One region of the Brevibacillus sp. FW306-2-1A-C05A genome, then DNA from elsewhere that is predicted to be linked to it. Evidence: riboswitches for the same ligand, from Rfam matches in the RefSeq annotation. Region 1 holds a riboswitch; the other holds the start of a gene.
What was found. Region 1 has a riboswitch for S-adenosylmethionine ahead of AC3WJN_RS03480 (MetQ/NlpA family ABC transporter substrate-binding protein). Riboswitches for the same ligand answer to the same signal wherever they lie in the genome.

Region 1 (3,400 bases):
ATAGTTGATGAAGTCCTCGGCCAGTTGCTTGTTTTTGCTGCCTTTGACGATGTTGACGGTGTTCATTACGGCGTAGCCACCGCTTGCCGGAGCGACGAATACCGCTTCTGGCACGGCTGCCTGGATGTCTTTGAAGTACATTTCCATGATCGGACCCACTGCGATTTCTTCCTGGCTGAACATGTTCACGTACTCGGAAGTTTTGTCGTAATACTTCACAACGCCTTTATTCGCTTCTTTCATTTTTGCAAACGCCTGGTCTTCGTTAAACTCTGCGCTACCTGCTACCATCGAAGCGCTGTCGAGAATCATCGGGCCTGTGGTGGACGTGATGTTCGGCAGTGTCAGCTTGCCTGCCAACTCAGGGCTCCACAGGTCTTTCCAATCTTTGATCTCGGTTGTGACCAGCTTCGGATTGTAGGCAATCCCGAATTGTCCGATCGTGTAGGCTGGACCGTAGTCCTCGCCCAGCGGCGCTTTGGCGATATCGTAAATCTGGTTCAGGTTCGGAATGCGACTGCGGTCGATTTTTTCAAATACGCCGCTGTCGATTCCTTGCTGCGCATAGTAGTCGGAGAGATAGATCAGATCGACGTCGGAACTGCCTTGGCGGATTTTGTTCAGACGCTCGGCGTTGTTTCCGATTTCGAGCACGATTTTCACGTTGTGCTCTTTTTCAAATGGTTCGTAGATTTCTTTGCGGAAAAAGTCTTCAGAAAAGCCCCATGTAGAGATTACCAGCTTTTGCGGCTCGCCTTTGGCAGCTTCGCCTGCTGCTCCCTCCTGCGGTTTGTCGCTGCTGCCGCAGCCTGCAAGCACCAGAGACAGCATGGAAGCAGAAAGTATTCCTGTCAGCATTTTTTTCATCGTAATGTTCCTCCCGTTCGGCTTATAAATGACGAATGATTCCATCTCATAGAATGAAGTGTTTTCTCGTTTTTATACTGCGTGTCGTGAAACCCCCTACTGTTTCCCTCGTTCGGTGATTTTATTCATCAACCACCCCCTTTGCCAAGCGTTGAGAAGCTGAAAAAGAAAAAAGAAAAGCACCCTTGAATAGAACGATACATTCTAAACAAGAGCACTTTTCTTCGTAAACAAAGAGAAGCGACACCCGTTTCACACCATTTTCACGGTCTTCCCTTGAGATAAATCAAAAGGGAAAATCCGAACGAATGGGGCAAGTATTTAATTTTCCGAGCCGCTCACAATCACATTCGTAATCGCCCACTGCGTAGGCGCGTCATAGTCTCTTAGCACAGCTTCCAGCTTCAGACCCATCTCTTCTTCCAGCCGTTCTTTCAGTTTCCTCTTATAAAGAAGAGACATGCGAAAATCGACTTCGAGCTTCAGGGCCGGGGCTTCGCCTTCAAGCGCGGCAGAGCGCGGTGAACGGCGATGCTTGGCGTGGAAGGTAATCAACTGATTCTCAATGGTCACTCTCAGCAAAGTCGTTCCAAATCCGAACAACTCTTTCGCTATCTCATTATAAATGGCAGACAGCTTTTTTCTCGTTTCATTCGTGTCTGTTAAACTCATGACATCACCCGCGAGAGCTGTTATCGGATTCGTTGCTCCCATTATACATATGATTTCTGGCTAGAGCAAGCAAACATTCGTATTTAGATCATTTTTACATTTTTCAGTCAAAAATTCGTTCGGAAAAACAATTGACAGGTCGAAATCGGCAAGCTATAATCCAACTAACCTAATATGAATTGTAGGCAATTTGCTTTGACCGAATTTCATAAGCCACTTCTCTTATAAAGAGAGGTCGAGGGACTGGCCCTATGACACCTCGGCAACCTATCCCACCGATATGGTGCCAAATCCAGCGGAAATCAATTCCGACAGATAAGAGAGGCATTGACCACTGTGAATGTTGCATGCGCAGTTACAAGCCTCTTCTTAGCGGAAGAGGCTTTTTGTTTTCCCGGTTACTATTTTCAAGATATACAAACACCAAAGAAAAGGGGAATTTTCATGAAAAAGACAGGCTTATTTCTCACTTCGCTTCTGCTAGCTGCTTCTCTCGTTACGGCGTGCGGCGGCAAACAGGAAGCGGCTCCCGCAAACGGTGGAGCTGCTGCTGAACAGCAAACCAAAATCAAGGTCGGCGTGACAGGCGGCCCTCACGAAGAAATTTTCAACAAAGTAAAAGAAGTCGCCAAAGGCCAAGGAATCGACGTGGAGCTGGTTGTGTTCAACGACTATGTGCAACCGAACCAGGCTCTCGATAAAGGCAATCTCGATATGAACAGCTTCCAGACCATCCCGTTCCTGGCCAAGTTCAATCAGGACCACAAAACCAAAATCGTCGAGATCGGCAAAGGCGTAACCTTCCCGATGGGGCTCTACTCCACCAAGCATAAAAAAGTAGAGGACATCCCGGAAGGCGGCGTGGTCGGCATCCAAAACGACCCGACGAACCGCGCCCGCGCTCTGTTGCTCTACCAGGCTGCCGGACTTATCAAGCTCAAAGACGGCGTGAAAGACAACGCGACTCCGCTGGACATCGTGGAAAATCCGAAAAAACTGCAATTCAAGGAGCTGGAGGCAGCGTTTTTGGCTCGCTCGCTCGGCAACGTGGAAGTCGCTTCGATCAACACCAACTTCGCCATGGAAGCAGGCTATTCGCCGAAAAAAGACGCGATCTTCTCGGAAACGTCTGATTCTCCTTACGTCAACATCATCGCCGTCAGAGAAGCAGACAAAGACAACCCGACCTACAAAAAGCTCGTGGACATCTACCGCTCGGAAGAAGTGAAGAAGTTTATCGACGAACACTTTGAAGGAGCCGTGCTGCCGTCCTGGTAAAAACATGCCGGGAACAACCGACAACAAGGAGACACTCGTGATGATACAGCTAACTGATATTCATAAAACGTACAAGGTAGGAGCCAGGCAGGTCGAAGCCTTGAAGGGCGTATCTCTGAACGTGGAAAAAGGGCAAATCTACGGCGTGATCGGCTTTAGCGGAGCGGGGAAAAGTACCCTGCTCCGCACGATCAACCTGTTGGAAAAGCCGACGAGCGGCTCCGTAGTCGTCAACGGGCAAAATCTGCTTGAGCTGAAGGAAAAAGAGCTGCGCCAGGCGCGCAAAAAGATCGGCATTATTTTTCAGCACTTCAATCTGCTTTCCTCCTACAACGTCTTTGACAACGTGGCGGAAATATTGCGGATGAACCGAGTGCCAAAGGACGTTATCAAGCGCAAGGTAGAAGACTTGCTGCGCCTCGTCGGTCTGGCGGACAAGGCAAACGCCTATCCTTCCCAACTGTCCGGCGGGCAAAAGCAACGGGTAGGCATTGCCCGGGCACTCGCCACCGATCCGGAAATTTTGCTGTGCGACGAAGCGACATCTGCTCTCGACCCGCAGACGACCGAATCGATCTTGGAG
Region 2 (3,400 bases), on a different contig from region 1:
CATCTGGAACTGTACGCGAAAGACAAGCTGGTGAAGCAGGCGGACATCGCGCTGAGCACGAAAATTACCGCCGTGCCGAAGAAGGATGACGATAAGGACGACAAGGATAAAGACAAGCACCACTATCCAAACGGAAAAGCATACGGCTATTGGAAAAACTACGACGGCAAATGGAAAGATGGCGACAAAGATGACCGCGACGATGACCGCGACGACGACGATGACGACGACGATGACGACGACCGCGGCAAAAGAAGCGGCAAGTAGTCTCGTTTACGGCTGCTTGTAAGTCTGAACATACTCGACCAGCTCGCGGATGTAATCGCCGAGGATAGGGATCGAGAGAAACTGCGTCAAAAGCGAGCCGAGCAGCGCCAGCACGATCGCTGTTCCAATCGTCAAGCCAAGACCCCGGGCAAGCCCTGCGAGGAAATTGATCCAGAGCAGCTTGCGCGGGGCTGTGTAGTTTTGGATCACGTCTGCGAGCCGGATATCCTCCAAAAACATGGCGATTTTGTCCATGCGCTCGTTCAATTTCCTCACTTCCTGCAGCTCGTGGAGGACCTGGTCGATTTTGTGCATAAGCCGGTCTGTAGGCGTAGGTGCCACTTTTTCCAACCTCCTTATCCGGTACGGCTTTGTTTTTTACCAGTGTAGGGAAAAAAACAGGCAGAATCAAGGCGTGGAGGAAACGTTTGCCTAATGGCAGATGCGAGGGGTACAATAGACGTACTACCGTTTACGAGGAGGCATCCGAATGGCTGAAACCGTATCCCAAACCTTGTCGGAAGAACTGTTCGCGCTCCTGCAAAAAGAGCGATTTGTGACGCTCGGCACCGTCGATCACGAGACAGGAGCGCCATCGCTCAGCTCCTTGTCCTGGACATTGGCGGTGAACAGCGGACTCATCCGCTTTGCCGTGGATAACCGCTCGCGCATACTCGCCAATATTGCCAAAGAGCCGCAGGTCGTCCTGCATCTGATCGGGGCAGGCTCCTCTTTTGCGATCAACGGACGCGCCGCAGTGAAAGCCGAGCGGCTGGAGGGCGTTCCGCTGAAGCTGGCGCTGGTGGAGATCGCGATTGACTCCGTCCGAGACGTCATGTTTTACGGCTCGCGCATTTCCGTAGAACCGCAATACGAAAAGACGTACGACAAAAACGCGGCTGCGAAGCTGGACAACCAGGTCATGACTGCGCTGAAAAACGCCTAGTCAAGACGGCCGCACAACAGTGGAAAATCCTGTTGACAAAAAACCGCCGTATCCTTTAGTATTAGGTCATTCAAATTGAATAGCAAAACTTCTTATCCAGAGAGGCGGAGGGACTGGCCCGATGATGCCCGGCAACCAATCACCTGCATGTTCGTTCATGCGGGGAGATAATGGTGCTAATTCCTGCAGAGTTTTTTAACTCTGAAAGATGAGAAGGTCTTGCTTACGGTGACGTAAACAAAGCCTTCTTTCAGAGGAAAGGGGGCTTTTTTCATGCCCCTCGTACATCATTGGAGGGAGAGAGTTACGTATGAGACTGGAAACAAAATTGATTCAAGCAGGCGTAGGCAGAGATGAAAAAACAGGGGCGGTCAGCTTTCCTGTCTACTATGCCACCGCATATCGCCACCCGGCATTGGGGCAGAGCACAGGCTTTGACTATACACGCACGGCCAATCCGACCCGCACGGTTTTGGAAGAAGCCATCGCCGAGGCAGAATCGGGCGATGCGGGCTTTGCCTGCGCATCGGGAATGGCGGCGGTTCATACGGTCATGGGGCTGTTTTCCCAGGGAGATCATCTCATTGTGTCGCTCGATTTGTACGGAGGGACGTATCGCTTGTTTGAGCAGGTGCTTTCCCGCTACGGCCTGTCTTTTACGTACGTAGACTTGCGCGACCTGGAAGCGGTGCAAAACGCGCTGCGAGCCGAGACAAAGGCGATCTTCGTCGAGACGCCGACGAATCCGCTCATGCAGATTACCGATCTTCGCCAAATCGCCGGGCTGGCAAAGCAGCATGGACTTTTGACGATAGTCGACAACACGTTCATGACCCCTTATTGTCAACGCCCGCTGGAGCTTGGCGCAGATATCGTGTTGTACAGTGCGACGAAGTACTTGGGTGGCCACAACGATGTACTGGCCGGACTGATCGTGACAAAAGGCGAGGAGTTGTCGGAAAAAATCCGGTTTTTGCATAATTCCATCGGAGCGGTATTGGGTCCACAAGATAGCTGGCTGTTGGTACGCGGAATGAAGACATTGGCGCTGCGCATGGAAAGACATCAGACAAACGCGCTCGCGGTTGCAAAAAAGCTGCAGGAGCATCCGGCTGTCGCCGAAGTGTTTTACCCAGGGCTGCAAGAACACCCCGGGCATGCCATCCAGGCGAGCCAGGCAAGCGGTTATAGCGGTATGGTTTCATTCCGGGTACGGTCTGCGGAGCAGGTGGGCTTGTTTTTGCAAAATCTGCGCATCGTTTCTTTTGCGGAAAGCCTTGGCGGCGTCGAGTCGTTGTGTACGTATCCGGCGACACAGACCCACGCTGACATTCCGCTGGAAGTACGGGAGTATGTCGGCGTTTGTGACCGATTGCTGAGGCTGTCGGTCGGGATTGAGCATCCGGAAGACTTGATCGCTGATCTGTTTCAGGCTTTGGACGCAAGTCTTGTCGTTGGGGGGGCTGCGCGATGAATTTCGCAACGAAGGTTTTGCATGGCTCTACTTGCATCGATCCGTTCACAGGGGCGTCGTCGGTTCCGATTTACCAGGCTTCCACGTTTCACCAGTTTGATCTCGACCAGCCAGGCACGTATGACTACGCCCGTTCCGGCAATCCGACCAGACACGCGCTGGAGGAAGCGATTGCCGCTCTCGAAGGCGGCGCGCGCGGCTTTGCTTTCTCGTCCGGCATGGCGGCGATCTCCAGCGTGTTCATGCTGTTTTCGGCTGGCGACCATATCGTAGTCGCGGAGGACGTGTACGGCGGCACCTTCCGCTTTTTGACCCGCGTGCTGTCGAGAATGGGCATTTCCGTTACGTTTGTCGATGCGACCCAGACAGAGGCCGTGCGGGAGGCGATTACTCCGGCGACCAAGGGAGTGTATCTGGAAACGCCGTCCAATCCGACGCTGAAAGTGACCGACATCGCGGCGGTGTCAGCCGTTGCGAAGGAGCACGGGCTGCTCGTCATTGTCGACAATACGTTTTTGACGCCGTACTATCAGCGGCCGCTGGAGCTGGGGGCGGACGTCGTCATCCACAGCGCGACCAAGTTTATCGGCGGCCACAGCGACGTGGTTGCCGGGCTGGCAGTGACGCGCGACGCCGCGCTCGGCGAGCAACTGTACCTGATCCAGAACGGCATGGGCGCGATTCTTGGGGTACAGGATTGCTGGCTCGTCATG

Region 2: linked by a shared signal. The riboswitch ahead of AC3WJN_RS02435 (aminotransferase class I/II-fold pyridoxal phosphate-dependent enzyme) and the one ahead of AC3WJN_RS03480 (MetQ/NlpA family ABC transporter substrate-binding protein) in region 1 are both predicted to bind S-adenosylmethionine.

The regions. Positions count from the first base shown of each region.
Region 1 is NZ_JBYSWV010000002.1:117,350-120,749, reverse strand. It holds gene AC3WJN_RS03490 (ABC transporter substrate-binding protein) at 1-867, opposite strand, end outside; gene AC3WJN_RS03485 (hypothetical protein) at 1,189-1,539, opposite strand; SAM riboswitch class I at 1,759-1,861, shown strand; gene AC3WJN_RS03480 (MetQ/NlpA family ABC transporter substrate-binding protein) at 1,984-2,817, shown strand; gene AC3WJN_RS03475 (methionine ABC transporter ATP-binding protein) at 2,858-3,400, shown strand, end outside.
Region 2 is NZ_JBYSWV010000001.1:472,923-476,322, reverse strand. It holds gene AC3WJN_RS02450 (hypothetical protein) at 1-267, shown strand, start outside; gene AC3WJN_RS02445 (DUF5665 domain-containing protein) at 274-582, opposite strand; gene AC3WJN_RS02440 (pyridoxamine 5'-phosphate oxidase family protein) at 758-1,213, shown strand; SAM riboswitch class I at 1,303-1,428, shown strand; gene AC3WJN_RS02435 (aminotransferase class I/II-fold pyridoxal phosphate-dependent enzyme) at 1,524-2,687, shown strand; gene AC3WJN_RS02430 (trans-sulfuration enzyme family protein) at 2,684-3,400, shown strand, end outside.